4 regions of the Paenibacillus sp. JNUCC32 genome follow, and region 2 is predicted to be linked to each of the others. Evidence: predicted binding sites of a transcription regulator. Region 2 holds the regulator's gene; each other region holds the start of a gene.
The links. Region 2 encodes LexA, which represses DNA repair genes until DNA is damaged. Its sites were predicted from a motif close to CGAACATATGTTCG; they were not measured.

Region 1 (3,795 bases), 3.1 Mb from region 2:
ATACGTGACGGAGAAGTTCCCGAAGCTGTTCACCATCGAGCGGCTGAAGAAGAACCGCGGCGATAAAATCTACTTCGATTATCTTCAGCACTACAGCGGGAGGACGCTCGCCGCTCCTTATACCCCGCGGGCCCGGCGGCTCGGGACCGTCTCCACGCCGCTCACGTGGGACGAAGTCCGCCAGGACGTTTCTCCCACGGAGTTTCACCTGCTGAACATCGAAGAACGGCTGAGGGAAAAGGGCGACCTGCTGCAGACCCTGCCGCCCCAACCGATCGAGAATGTCATCCGGCATCTGAAGCCAAAGGGTAAGGCAGCGTCAAAAAGGAAAGGATAGCTGCTCAACAGCGGGAGTAAGCTCCTCTCCGGAAACCGGGGCCGCCGGTTGAGGAAGCTTCCTTGGACGTACAGGAGCAGCCCATTCCCTCGCAGGGTGATCGTTGGCCCCTTCATCCGATGTATCGTTCTCCGAGGCTGCAACCGGTCCGGACCGGTTGACGGCAGCAGGTGCCCTCATGGTTAATCCGCTCAGCCCATATTCGTTCAACAGCCTGGACGCCATCGACTTGAAGGAACGAACGTAATGCTCTTCCGCATAAGCGCCTTGCCCATATAACTCGCGGTAGGATTGAACCACCTCGGGGAAGTGGTGTTTCAGCGTTTCGAGGTACCATTTCTTCACGTCGCGCGACAGTCTCAGCAAGGAGATCATCGCAAAGGAAACGCCTCTTTCCTTTGCCTGGGACAAGAGCTCCTTCAGTTCCGGCTCCTCGTCCGTCAAAAAGGGCAGCACAGGCGCCACAAACAAGCCTGTTCTAATGCCAGCAGCCGATAATCTGTGAATCGCATCAAGCCTGGCCTCCGGATGAGGCGATGCCGGCTCCAGCTTCCGGATGACGTCCCCGCTCAGCGTGTTGAGACTCATGTTGACGGACACGTTCTCCATCCGGGTCAAGATATCCAAATCCCTCAATACGAGCGGAGAACGCGTCGTAATGCTGGTAGAAATGCGGTATTTAGCGAGCAGCTTCAGACATTCCCGCGTAAGGGTCTCCTTGCCCTCGATCGGCTGGTACGGGTCGGTTGCCGTTCCGATCGTCACCTGTCCGATCGATCTCCGCATCGCTTCAATGTCATAGTTAAACTTCCTCGCCGCGCTCGACAACTGCTTCTCCAACGCTTCCGCCGCATTCGACTTCATAAAAATATGGTGCTGGAACTCGTCTTCCGCTCCCATCCCGATAAACGATTGAAATGCGCGGGCGTAGCAAAAGCTGCAGCCATGTCCGCAACCTCGATACGGATTGATGGACCAATCGAAGGGCATCCGCTCTTCCTTCACTCGGTTTAATGTTTGCTTGGTGGTTATGCGTTCATATTGCGTACGAGCCATTTCGCTTCCTCCTCCCTGGACCTGCCATGCTCTATGTCATTATTCTTTATTTTAACAAACATATGTTCTTATTATAAGTGGGTTTTACTGGATTTACAAATCATGATTCCATGAACGCTTCATGAGAATCGGATTGAAATCGGTCCAATTACTCATTATAATCAATATATATCAAGTGATATATATTGATCGTTCTACATATGAATAACCTAAGGAGCTGTAGACATCATGGCACCAAAAACGAAGTTTACCAAACAAGATATCGTGCTAGCCGCATTCGACATTGCCAAAACGGATGGCATCGAGTCCATTACGATCCGAAAAGTAGCCGAACGTCTCGGCAGCTCCATCGCGCCGATCTATGTCAATTTCAACGACGTCCAGGAACTGCTTCAGCAGGTCGTCGAAAGAGCCTTCCATGTGGCCAGAGGAATGATCATGGAGCAGCAATCCGGACAGCCGTTCCGGGATATCGGCATGGCAAGTCTCCGCTTTGCCAAGGAATATCCCGTGCTTTATCGGGACCTCATGATGAAGGACAATCCCCATATGAAGAATACGCCGGAACAACTGGACGAGGTTATCGGATTGATGAGGCAGGATCCGGAGCTCGGCGGATTTTCGGATCAGGAGCTGCAATCTATTTTATTGAACATGCAGGTGTTTCAGACAGGTCTCTGCGTCATGGTGGCAAACGATCTGTTCACGAAGAACGTGGATGACGAGCAGATGATGAATATGATGGACGAAGCCGCTGAAGCGTTCATACGTGCTGCGCGTGCCCGGAAACATGAGGGAAACGGAATCTAAACTGAAGGAAAGAAAAATTACGATTCATGGGAGGTAGAACGGCAATGGGAACAATCCTGAAGCAAGCGGTTCTGGATGCATGTGTGACTCAAATCGCCAATAAAAGAAATGTGTTTAGCACAGTGATGTGCGTCGAGGACCAGGAGCGGTCATTGTCCATAGTCGGCAGCGGAGGTGATATGCAGCCTGACGACCGCTATTTCATTGCCAGCGTGACCAAGTTGTACGTGACTGCCGTACTCTTGAAATTACGCGCCGAGCGGCGGCTGGAGCTCCATGATCCCATTGGCAAGCACCTGCCCGAAGAGATTATGACCGGGCTCCACAGGTTTAAGAACCGGGATTACGGCGAAGAAATCACCGTTCAGCATTTGATGTCCAATACGTCCGGCATCCCGGACTATTTCTCGGGAACCGTCTTCTCGAATCTGATCGCCGGGAAGGATCGAGCTTGGAGCCTGGACCAAGTCCTGGCCGCGGCCAAAAGGAACACGCCTAAATTCAAACCGGGACAGCAGAAAAAAGCCCAATATTCCGACACCAACTATCGGCTGCTTGGCCAAATCATCGAGAATATCAAGGGCGAATCCATTCAGGCCGTATTCCAGGAATACATCTTCGACAAGCTCAAGCTGACGCAAACCTATTTTTATCATGACCCGGAGGATGCGTCCCCCGTTCCGTTCCATTACAAGCAGAAGCGACTGGACCTTCCCTTGTATATGGCATCAGTCGGTGCGGAGGGCGGGATCGTCTCCACGGCAAGGGAAACGATGACGTTTTTGCGATCCTTTTTTAACGGGGATTTGTTTCCGCTGGGTGATTTGGGGGAGCTCCAGAGGCAGTGGAACTTCCTGTTTGCTCCCGGCCCCTTCTTCTATGGCATCGGCATTTCAAGACAGCCGCTATCTCCTTTCAGTCTGGGACGCGGACTCATCGGCCACTGGGGCCAATCCGGGGCATTTGCCTTCCATCACCCGGAGTCGGGCCTCTATTTCACCGGAACCGTGAACCAGGCCGTCGGTCAAACCGCCGCCGTGCAGGCCATGTCGCGAATCATCCGCCATTATGTGCGCGAGAAGAAGGCGCTGCGCCTGCACGCCGATACACTTTAAACAAAAAATGGCTCCGCCCGCGCTAACTCTCGCACCGGGTGGAGCCTGAAATGATTGTATTAATGGATTGCCTTTTTCTTAAAGCGGCCGCCCTTCACATCATGGATGTTGCCGACGGCTACGAAGGCCTGGGAGTCCCAGTCTTCCACAATGGATTTGAGCTTTGCTTCTTCCAGACGAGTGATAACCACAAAGATAACCTTCTTGCTGTCTCCGGAATAAGCGCCCTCGCCTTCGAGGTAGGTTACGCCGCGTCCCAAACGCTGGGTCAGCGCATCACCGATCTCCTTATGCTTATCACTGATAATCCAAACCGATTTGGATTGATCAATGCCTTCAATGGTAATATCGATCAATTTAAACGCAAGGTAATACGCAATCAGCGAGTACATGGCATGGTCCCAGCCGAAAATGAAACCTGCGCTGCCTAGAATGAATACGTTGATGAACATCACGATTTCGCCGACGGAGAACGGC
Region 2 (3,795 bases):
TTTATATCTACATTTTAGCGCAAATGAAAGATCGGGTTGTTTATACTTTATAGAATAGAATCTTCCCTTACCTACGGGAGATTCTTTTTTATTTTGCGAAAAAAGGAACCTTTGCTCGCTTCCATGACTCTAATTAGATGAGGTGAATCGGTTGGAGCTCGAATACTTAAAGCAGATGACGGTCATGGACAGCCAGACGCTGGATAAAATCATGAATGAATATGGAAACGATGTGTGGAATTATGCGTATTTTTTGACCAAACAGCATGCCTTGGCAGACGATATTGCACAAGAAGCCTTTATTAAGGCCTATTACGGCATACATACCTTTCGCGGTCAGGCGACGCTGAAAACGTGGCTGCTAACGATCACGCGACATACGGCGTTTCGGTACAAACAGGCTTTTTTCTTTCGGAAAGTCATCCTTAAAGACAAGCTTACCGCCAGTTCGTCAAGCCGGTCAGCGGAAGCGGAATATTGGGACGAGCAGTATACGGATGAAATATGGGCAATGATTATGACTTTGCCGAGCAAGCTTAGGGAAGTATTGGTCCTGGACCTATACTATGAAATGCCGATGCATGAGATTGCGAAGCTGCTTCATATTGCGATAGGCACTGTAAAATCCAGATTGCATCGGGCCAGGAAAAAAGTACAAAAACTAATGAAGGAGAAGAACGATGAGTGAGGATAAACCAGACTGGTACAACCGTGCTAAAAAAGCTCCTTTTTCAAATGAAAAGTTCACGTCCGAAATGAAAAAAAACGTGCATAGGTCCGTGATTTTCACCGACAGCAAACCTAAACGTCGAAAGTACTTACAAGTTGGATTGGCTGGCGGGTTCATGCTTCTGATTATTTTAATTGCCTTTCAATTGCCTTTTGGCGGGGACGAACAACAGAGAGCAGGGACTATGCCCCCTACTAAGGAGGAGACAATCCGGGCACAAGGCGTAACGGATGAAGGACAGTTAAACGTTATTGCAGTTGGACAGGAAAAAATAACGACATTGGGTGCACCGAGCTGCTTCGGTATCGAAACAGATCGGTCGTTTACCGGAAACTACAGCGTGCAGTATAGCACTAACCAAGTTACAAATGAAGTCACTACGCTGGAGGGGCTTACATTTATTCAACCGACATCTGCTCCGGTTGATATGATTCGCCTGCCGTTTCAAGATGCCGATGTATTTATACTCGCACCGCAATATAGGGACTGTCATGGCATACAAATCTATGCGTTCGCCGTAGAGCATGAAACGGGTAATGCCGTGCAGCTTCGATTTCAGGATGAGTCCTTGGTATCCTACTTTTCGTATTATAGACCAGGTACGGCTCCCGAGGTGAAGGAGAATAAGCTTGTTCTGCAGTCTACGGAGGGACCGGGAGGCGAAGGTTCGCCGGACTATGTTTCTGAAAGAATGTATCAATTAGATCTTAAGCAAAATGCGTTGGTTCTAGTGTTGCGTAAGACCGGAACGTTCTAGTGCATGTCCTAAAAAAGAGGTTACCATCCAAATAAGGAAGGTAACCTCTTATTCATAATTCTATGGAATTAGTGTACGTCCCTGAAGAGACCGATCACTTTCCCGAGAATCGTAACATGGTTCAAGCGCAGCGGCTCATAGGTAGGATTCTCCGGCTGCAATCGTACATGGTCCTTCTCCTTATAGAAGGTCTTCACGGTTGCTTCATCTTCTTCTGTCATTGCTACGACAATGTCACCATTGTCCGCGGTTTGCTGCTGGCGAACGATGACGTAGTCACCGCTGTGAATACCGGCTTCAATCATACTGTCGCCGACTACGGACAACATGAACACCTTATCGTCGCCCACGTAATGCTGCGGGAGCGGGAAATAGTCTTCAATGTTCTCCATGGCCGTAATCGGCACACCTGCTGTGACTTTCCCGACGACAGGCACTCTGGCAATGGTGTGCGTAAACAGATTCGCGCTCTCGGATTCTTCTTGGCCAAGCAGCTCGATCGCTCTTGGTTTCGTAGGGTCACGGCGGATCAGGCCTTTCTTCTCCAAACGGTCCAGATGACCATGGACCGTAGAACTGGAAGCTAGTCCGACAGCCTCGCCGATTTCCCGGACAGAAGGCGGGTAACCCTTGCTACGAACTTCGTTGCGGATAAACTCTAAGATCGCCAGCTGGCGGCTGGATATTTTCGACATGCCGTATCAACCCCATTTAGTAACGTTTGGGAAAATTATAACATAGAACTACCGTTCGTACAAACATAAGTTCTAAAATAAAAATAGAACAAATGTTCTTTTGGGTATTGAATCAAACAAGTGTTCGTGTTAAGATGAATCCATAAGAGAACACTTGTTTGGGAGATGATGATTCCATGTTGAAATACAGTACATACCGCAGCATTTATGAGAACGTTCCGGTGGTAACAGAACAATCATCGAAGACTTGGGGCATTTACTTGAAATCGAAGATAGCTTCGATCCCTTTGAATAAACTGTTGTTCACCCTGCTAATTGTGGCCATCTTTTGGACAGGTGCATATTCCGTTTTTGCCGGTGGGACAGAGAAGCCGACTGGAGAGAAGCAGGTGATCGTTCAATATGGCGATAGCTTGTGGCGAATTGCTTCCCTTCACAAACCTGCGGATATGGATACACGCGTATATCTGGATAGCATACGAAGAATGAACGGATTGAAGGGTCCGGACATACAGGCTGGGGAAGTGCTGTCATTGCCGGTTTGGTGATTTGACGTTGCTTCTAACCAATTGGCATTCATACTCCATATAATCACCACATACTACTGGTTACTTCCTGTTTAATTACACATCATATTCTGCTTGTCAGATTGAATCATTTACGCGTAATAGTGCGTTTACAATAGATAACTATAGATTACCTCTCCATAGACGGTATTCGTTTATGCGCATCATATGTTCCTATTTGTTCTTAGAAGAGTTTGCAAGGGCTCAGTTGCCTTGACAAGCTCTTTTTCACATGTTTAAGTTATACATGATATCGAAATTGGAGGAGAAGTCATGGACATCGATACTTTGGTAGAACGCATCAATGTATTAGCAAGAAAGAAGAAGAATGAAGGGTTGACCGAGGAGGAGCTCAAAGAGCGGGCCGAGCTTCGGGAAATATACCTTAACAATATTCGCAGTAACTTTAGACAACAGCTGGAATCGATTGAATGGGTTGATGAAAACGAACAAAAAGGCGGCCCGCGATTAAAGCACTAGTCGATAACCGTTCAAGGATATATATTCAGAGGATCCGTGAACAGATCGAAGGATAGCATAATAATACTTGGGGTACCGGCCATTCGGATAATCGATTACGGTTACCCCAAGTTTATATGGTTTATAAACATTTTGATTATGAGTTCAGGGGGAACCAAATGTCACGTTCATGGGAAAGAAAAGTCAGCAAAAATATGTCGCAACTTAACAAACAGCGCAAAAAGCAGGGATTGACCTCGTATCAAGGGTCTGCGATTAATGATAAGCATGACGTGTTTAAGGGACGTAAGTATGTACTTCCGTTAGTGCTTGTTGCATTGGCCGGTTTGTATGCGCTTCTCGGAACGGCAACTTCACAGGCAGCCGGCGGAAGCAATGATGTATTGAATTGGGTTGGCGTCAGCTTGTATATCCTGTTGGCGCTCATGATATTTCTCCGCAAGCCTTATTTGAAGATTGAGCGGGCTTCCGTGTCGACCATGAAGTTCAACCGGGAACGCCGTCTGGCCGTATCGGATATCGAGAAGATCAAATTGGCTTCGGGTTCCGTCGTGATCCAAGGCAAGG
Region 3 (3,795 bases), 1.8 Mb from region 2:
GACAGGGCGTCAACGGAAATATTATACTAAAAAACGATATATAAGGATTAACGTATACATAGATTACTGGGGGATGAAAATGACAGACAGCGATGCACGCTTCAAACCCTTTAGGCTCTTGGGAAGAGCGACCCTGATGACATGCAGAAGAATAACCGCTGCAGGGTCTGCCGAGTTAATAAGACAACCCGTTGCAAGGGAGGTTGCCCCATGAATTTACCCAATCGTATCACGTTGGCCCGCATTTGCTTGATCCCTGTCATGATGATTTTCCTGCTGGTGGATTTTGATTTTTATCCGGATCCCATTGTGTGGAATGATTTTGTCCTGCCCTATAACCAATTGATTGCGGCACTGATATTCATACTTGCTGCAAGCACGGACGGCATTGACGGGTATCTGGCCCGGAAAAACAATATGGTGACGAATCTGGGTAAACTTCTGGATCCGCTGGCGGACAAACTGCTGGTTGCGGCCATACTCATATCGCTTGTAGAGATGGGAAAATGCGAATCCTGGATTGCTGTTGTCATCATCAGCAGGGAATTTGCGGTGACTGGCTTGAGACAAATTGCGCTTCTGGAAGGTTCGGTAGTCGCAGCAGGTCAATCCGGAAAAATCAAGACGGTGATTCAGATCGTGGCGATTGTCGCGCTTCTGATCAACAATTTCCCGTTTGTATTTTTGGGGATTCCGTTTGATGTCATTGCGATCTGGGCTGCCGCGCTGATTACGATCTATTCGGGAATCGAATATTTTGTCCAGAACAGGCACCTTCTCAAAGGTACCGGGGCATAACGGCAATAGGAGCCATCCTATTGCTTTTTTCTTCCGCCGGGTAAGAATAACGAAGGCAGCTACTAACGAAGAGATAGAAGATACGGGAGGATCGATGAATCATGAAAGCAGAAATCATTGCAGTTGGAACAGAACTTCTCCTCGGACAGATCGTGAATACCAACGCACAGTATTTGTCCAGACAGCTTGCTTCAATGGGGATCGACGTGTACTATCAAACCGTTGTCGGGGACAACCTGGAGAGGCTCAAGGAGGCCTTGCGCCTGTCCAGCAGCAGAGCCGATATTGTACTCCTGTCCGGCGGTCTCGGTCCCACGCAGGACGATCTGACGAAGGATGCGCTGGCTTCCTTTCTAAATCGTTCCTTGCATATCGACCGGATGGCCATGGACCGGATTGAACGCTTCTTTCATGAGCGGGGATCCGTCATGACCGAGAACAATCGGCGCCAGGCTCTCGCCATCGAGGGAGGCACCCCGCTTCCGAACGAGACAGGCCTGGCCGTCGGGAACGCGGTATCCTATGAAGGCACTCATTATATCGTTTTGCCGGGGCCGCCCAAAGAATTGATGCCGATGTTTGAGCAGGAGGCCAAGCCTTGGCTTCTGCAGCATGTGCTCACGGATGAGCTTCCCATCTATTCGAAGATGCTCAAATTCGCGGGCATTGGGGAGTCCGCGCTGGATCAGCGCCTGGAGGACCTGATTACGGCCCAGACCGATCCGACGATTGCTTTGTATGCCAAGGATGGGGAGGTCACCGTCCGCATCTCCACGAAGGCCTCCAGCGAGTCTGAGGCGATGGTCCGGCTGAATGAACTCGAAGCCAGGATCCAGGAGAGAGGGCCTGAATTTATGTATGCCAACGAGGATGTGCCCATCGAAAAGGTCATCGTGGACATGATGGCAGATCGAAGCTGGACCCTGAGCGCGGCGGAGAGCTGCACGGGAGGACTTGTAGCGGAGACCCTGACCTCCATTCCCGGAAGCGCATCGATGTTTCTTGGGGGGATCATCTGTTACACCAACCAGATCAAGGAGAAGCTTGTGCATATCCCGCATGCGCTGCTGGAGGGGGACGATGCGCCGGGGGCCGTCAGTGCGGAGGTTGCTGAAGCGCTTGCGGATCATGTCCGGATGGTAACCGACAGCGACTTCGGTTTATCGGTGACAGGCGTGGCAGGTCCGGGTTACGCGGAACGCAAGCCTATAGGGCTGGTCTACATCGGATTGTCCCAAAGGGGCAAAGAAACGGAAGTGCATGAGCTGAACCTCCAAGGCAACCGCGAAACGATCCGGCTCCGCGCAACCAAGGCGCTGTTATACCGGCTTTGGCAGCGTCTCGTAGCCTCTGAGCAGGCTTAGGCTTCGTGGCCAAAGGCGACCGAGTATTTGGAAAAGTAAAAAATTTACACCTTGCTAAATAGCTGTTCTTGAATTCAGGAACCGTTCCAAGTATAATGGGAAATACGGAAGAACCGTGGCATATCGATTGATGTTGCCACGGTTCTTGTTCTTTATACATAGGGTTCGGAGCATGAACGGGAAGGGGAGCTGAATAAAAAAAACGAATGTATGTTCGAAAAAAAGCTTGGCAAACGTGTCAAAACAAGGTATGATAAGACTATCAACAGTGAAGGGTTGTGGAACAATTGTCAGATCGTCGTGCTGCGCTGGAAATGGCGCTTCGCCAGATAGAGAAACAGTTCGGAAAAGGTTCCATCATGAAACTGGGTGAATCCACCCATATGCAGGTAGAGATTGTGCCAAGCGGATCGTTGGCATTGGATATAGCTTTAGGAACCGGCGGCTTGCCTAGAGGCCGGATTATTGAAGTGTACGGACCGGAATCCTCCGGTAAAACAACAGTAGCCCTGCATGCTATCGCAGAGGTTCAGAAGGCTGGCGGACAAGCTGCATTTATTGATGCCGAGCATGCTCTGGATCCATCCTATGCAAACAAATTGGGCGTTAACATTGATGAATTGCTGCTCTCCCAACCGGATACGGGCGAGCAGGCGCTGGAAATTGCAGAAGCTCTGGTACGGAGCGGCGCCGTCGATGTCATCGTTATTGACTCGGTCGCCGCGCTTGTACCGAAAGCCGAGATCGAAGGCGACATGGGTGATTCCCACGTGGGTCTGCAAGCCCGTCTGATGTCCCAGGCTCTTCGTAAATTGTCGGGTGCCATCAATAAGTCGAAAACGATTGCCATCTTTATCAACCAGCTTCGCGAGAAGGTTGGCGTTATGTTCGGTAACCCTGAAACAACCCCAGGCGGACGTGCTCTGAAGTTCTATTCCACGGTTCGTTTGGACGTGCGTCGAATTGAGAGCATCAAAATGGGCAACGATGTGGTGGGTAACCGCACACGGATTAAGGTTGTTAAGAACAAGGTAGCTCCACCTTTCAAACAGGCCGAGCTTGATATTATGTACGGCGAAGGCATCTCTAGAGAGGGAAGCCTGATCGATATCGGTACGGAACTGGATATCGTGGATAAGAGCGGAGCATGGTATTCTTATGCCGGTGACCGTCTTGGTCAAGGCCGCGAGAATGCGAAGCAATTCTTGAAGGAGAATCCGGAGATCGCCAGCGTGATCGAGAACAAGATCCGTGAAGCGAGTAACCTGACGACCGTTGTTCCTGAGGCTTCCGATAAGGAGAAGGAACAAGAGCAATTGGAAGAGCAAGAGTTGTTTAAGGTAGAGTAATAAATCGCTGGTTAACGATGACAGTGTTGGGGACCGTCCGGTGTGGGTAACGCCAGACGGTCTTCTTTGCATTTATTTCTGCCGAATCATTGGTCTTGACGATGTGTCGAGAAGCGTGCAGCCGTGAAGGGAGCGTCGTATGGATATAGAGAATAAAGGAATGTCGGGGCAGGCGGATTCCTCGGGAATTGGACATTTTCCGGAAGACGAGGATCTGGTCATAACCTCTGTCGAAATGCTGAAAAAGCCCAAACACCGGTATCAAATCGCGTTCGGTCCGTACC
Region 4 (3,795 bases), 440 kb from region 2:
GGCGTCGCGATGCTCAAACAGCATCATGCGGCTGGATTCCCATAGACCGTTTCCCGTTAGTTTTTTCATTTGTAGTGTCCTCCGATCTTGGCGTTCAGAAATTTCAGCTGGCTGGTTTTGGTTAGCGATGAGCCGAAGTAAACGGAGGAGGGACCATATTGGTTGTTGATATCGTCCATGGTATGTTCCAAATACATGAGCCGCTCCCGGTCGCCGAAGAGAGACAGCTGGTAAACGGCGTCACTCTGCAGTTCTCCGAGGGAGACCCAGATTTTGCGGACAGGGCCGCCGTCCCAGTGCTTGCGGAACAGCTCCTTGGCAGCCGCATACACTTCGCGGGACAGATGCGTCGGCTCGGCAATCTTCATTTGGCGGGAGAACCCCACCGGCCGGTCGAAATCGGCGCCCTGGGCGCCGGCGTGGACCACGTTGCCCATGTAGCCTTTGGCCCGCGCCCGCTGGCAGATGAGCATGGAGAGCTCGTTCAGCACGACATCGATGTCCTGCTGGTCGTGATAATCGACGGGAAGCGTGGTCTGCCGGCCGATTCCTTTTTGCCCGTCGAATGCATCGGGCGTCACCGGGGAATCATCATAACCATTGGCGGTTCGCCACAGCACTTCGCTCCAGATGTCGCAGTTTTTTTTCATGTAGCGCTTCATTTTGAATTTGAGATCGGGAAGCGGCGTATGGGCCAGCTCCCCGATGGTCTGGATGCCGAGCCGTGCCAGATGCTTCGTGGTCCGCGAGCCCACGCCGAACATTTTATGGGTGGGGCAGGCCCAGAGCGCGTCCATGGTGGCCTCGTTCAGCTCAAAGATGCCGTCCTCATTCTTCTTGGCGAAATTGTCGCAGGCCAGCTTGGCAAGAACCTTGTTGCGCCCGATGCCGACTCGGGTATAGACGCCGGTCTCGCGCCGCACCCGCATCTGAATATGCCGGGCGAGCTCCTTCGGCGTGCAGCCAAAGTGCGCCAAGCTTGCCGTCACATCGATGAATTGCTCATCAATGCTGAACGGCTCCACGAGATCGGAATACGATTCGAGAATGCTCATGATCTGCAGGGATACCCGGATATAGGCGCTCATGCGCGGTTTCATCACGACCAGATCGGGGCATTTCTGCTGGGCCTGCCACAGGGGCTCCGCCGTGGTGACCCCGTGATCCTTCGCAAGCGGGCATGCCGCGAGAATGATGCCGCTTCGCCGGGAAGGGTCGCCGGAGACGACCAGGGGTCTGTTTTGGTATGCGGGATTCGCCGCTTTTTCAACAGAGGCATAAAAGGACTGGCAGTCCGCCAGAAAAACGACGCGCTGCTTGCGTTTATGCATGATGATTCCTCCTATTCGAGACGAATGTGAAATGTTTCAGCCAGACGCATTTGAATATCGGCCCTCACAAAATCCCACATCAGCTCCATGTCATGCTGGTAGCCGCGACATCGGTAGCGGATGGTGACGGAGTGCTTCTGGCGCCGGGTTTCCAGAATGGCGATGCCGCGTGCGCGGCAGCTTCTCTTGAGCTCGGCGAGCTTCGCGAACGTAATCTTCTGAATGGTCTGCAGATGGAGCACGTAATAGTCGCTTATGCCGGTATGCTTCATGCTGCGGATATCCCGTTCCAGCACGTCCAGCAAAATCGGCAGAATGACGCAGTCCTTGACGGACAGCAGCTCTTCCTCGGTTTGCAGCGGAGACGCAGACATGCCTGATGCCTCCTCATCGTTCTTCATATGCTCCTCACTATTATATAACGAACATACGTTCGTTATGCAACTGGTAAATACAGAGCATGATGCGGCATTCCCTATATGGACTCCAAAACGTTTGTGAAGTAATATGAAAAGATCGTGTATTCATCCGGAAAAAATTTCATAAGAGTAGGGGTACAGCCTCCATGAACATACCCAAACGACGCCTCAAAATCAGTCTTGCGATGGTCATGCCTGCATTGGTTTCATTATCCATCCTAATGACGATGTCGATCATGGTCTACATCCAGTATAAAAACGAGAAACGGTCCCTGTACGACACGACCATGTCGCTGAATTTATCATCCGCGCAAAAAATGGCGGTTACCATAGAGGCGCTTTTCTCGGGGATGCGCCAAAGTCTACGCGCCGCCGCAAGCAACCCGGCCATTGAGGCAAGAGCGGCATCCGACGAGGAGGAGCTGCAGGTCATTTTTGATCTTATGCTCCAGAGCAGCCCTTACTTCAATTCCGTATTTTGGGCCGATGAAAGGGGGAGCATTCGGGTTGTTTCTCCTGCGGGGAATCAGGTAAACCATGCCCGATTAATAACGGAGGGGGCCATTCAAGCATTAAACGAGAGAAAATCCTATCTTTCGGTACCGTATAGGAGTCCGACCGGCCGCTGGATCGTGTTTGCGAGCGAGCCGATTTTTGACGGATCCGGCAAGTACTGCGGCATGATAGCAGGCACGATTTATCTGGAAGAGAACAATATATTGCATCGGATTTTCGGATCCGGTGCGGGAAATGAAGAGGACTCCTATTCCTATATCGTGGATTCCGGCGGGAAGGTGCTCTATCATCTGGAGGAAAGCCGGGTCGGGGAGGACGTGAGTTCTAACGTGGTCGTGAGACGGCTCATGGATGGCGAGAGCGGCATGCAACGCGTGACGAATACGCAGGGCGACGATTACTTGACGGGTTATGCCAGCGTGGCGATGAATGGCTGGGGGATCGTCATGCAGACGTCGGTAAGCTCCATCCTGGCCGATGTCAATGGAAATTTGCAGGACCAGCTGAGAAGCATGCTGTTTCCCATCGCGCTCATGCTGTTCATTGCCGTATATACGGCCGCAAGAATTGCCGCCCCGTTTACCCGGCTCTATAAATTAACGAAATCGGTAGCAGCCGGCCAAACGGTGTCTTCCCAGGAATTCCGGCCGCATTGGAACCGGGAAGCCGACCAGTTGAACCGGATCATGGGAGCCGCTGCGGAAACGATGGCCAAGCAGACCCAGTCGCTGCAGCAGGAGGCCATCACGGATCCATTGACGGGGCTGTCCAATCGCCGGGAACTGGAACGCTGTCTTGAGTCTTGGGATGCGCTCGGGGAGCCGTATGCCGTTATTCTCCTGGACATCGACCATTTCAAAGCGATAAACGATACATACGGCCATCAAACCGGCGATCAGATCCTGAAGCTCGTGGCAGCCGTCATGGTGGATTGCGCTCCCGCGGATGCGGTATGCTCCCGCTTTGGCGGGGAAGAGTTCGTCATTCTTCTTCGCGAACGCAGCCTGGATACGGCATACCGTATGGCCGAACGGATACGCAGGGCGATCCTGATTTCCCCGACCCCTTATTCCGGAACGCTCACCGTATCGATCGGCGTATCGCTGTATCCGGAGCACGGGGGAAACCGGGAGGATGTATTTCAAGCGGCGGATATGGCGTTGTACCGGGCGAAGGGGGAAGGACGCAACCGCACGGTGGCGGCTGGATTATCGGCATGAGAGACATCCTGGCCGCTTTGGTGAACCGGATATCTTTTTTTGTATATCGGGGTGTGATTCCGAGCACACTCCTATACAAATCAAAAAAATGGATGCTTGACGTGCTGCGGATCGCTTGCTACAATCATCACATCAAAATAATTTGATGGGAAAATGAGGTGACAACATGAAGGTCTCTACCATACATAACGACGTATTAAGCTTGTACGAACAGAAATTCAAAGCATTATCCGATAAGAATCGCTTGAGAATCATATATGAGTTAAATCAACGAGGTAAAGTATGTGTATGTGACCTGACGGACATGCT

Region 1: JNUCC32_RS30400 (SPL family radical SAM protein) is a predicted target of LexA. The motif match lies at 1,449-1,462, and genes of this name have one in related genera.
Region 3: recA (recombinase RecA) is a predicted target of LexA. The motif match lies at 2,366-2,379, and genes of this name have one in related genera.
Region 4: JNUCC32_RS15510 (YhjD family protein) is a predicted target of LexA. The motif match lies at 1,754-1,767, and genes of this name have one in related genera.

Annotation. Positions count from the first base shown of each region.
Region 1 is NZ_CP062260.1:6,819,894-6,823,688, reverse strand. Features, by position in the region: gene ligD (non-homologous end-joining DNA ligase) at 1-337, shown strand, start outside; gene JNUCC32_RS30400 (SPL family radical SAM protein) at 320-1,393, opposite strand; gene JNUCC32_RS30395 (TetR/AcrR family transcriptional regulator) at 1,622-2,203, shown strand; gene JNUCC32_RS30390 (serine hydrolase domain-containing protein) at 2,248-3,318, shown strand; gene JNUCC32_RS30385 (YitT family protein) at 3,378-3,795, opposite strand, start outside.
Region 2 is NZ_CP062260.1:3,005,302-3,009,096, reverse strand. Features, by position in the region: gene JNUCC32_RS13300 (RNA polymerase sigma factor) at 143-688, shown strand; gene JNUCC32_RS13295 (hypothetical protein) at 681-1,487, shown strand; gene lexA (transcriptional repressor LexA) at 1,556-2,182, opposite strand; gene JNUCC32_RS13285 (LysM peptidoglycan-binding domain-containing protein) at 2,359-2,730, shown strand; gene JNUCC32_RS13280 (DUF896 domain-containing protein) at 3,022-3,228, shown strand; gene JNUCC32_RS13275 (hypothetical protein) at 3,387-3,795, shown strand, end outside.
Region 3 is NZ_CP062260.1:1,164,208-1,168,002, forward strand. Features, by position in the region: gene pgsA (CDP-diacylglycerol--glycerol-3-phosphate 3-phosphatidyltransferase) at 211-798, shown strand; gene JNUCC32_RS05360 (competence/damage-inducible protein A) at 900-2,162, shown strand; gene recA (recombinase RecA) at 2,450-3,511, shown strand; gene JNUCC32_RS05370 (regulatory protein RecX) at 3,651-3,795, shown strand, end outside.
Region 4 is NZ_CP062260.1:3,445,323-3,449,117, reverse strand. Features, by position in the region: gene JNUCC32_RS15520 (YolD-like family protein) at 1-69, opposite strand, end outside; gene JNUCC32_RS15515 (DNA polymerase IV) at 66-1,331, opposite strand; gene JNUCC32_RS15510 (YhjD family protein) at 1,343-1,705, opposite strand; gene JNUCC32_RS15505 (sensor domain-containing diguanylate cyclase) at 1,897-3,486, shown strand; gene JNUCC32_RS15500 (ArsR/SmtB family transcription factor) at 3,653-3,795, shown strand, end outside.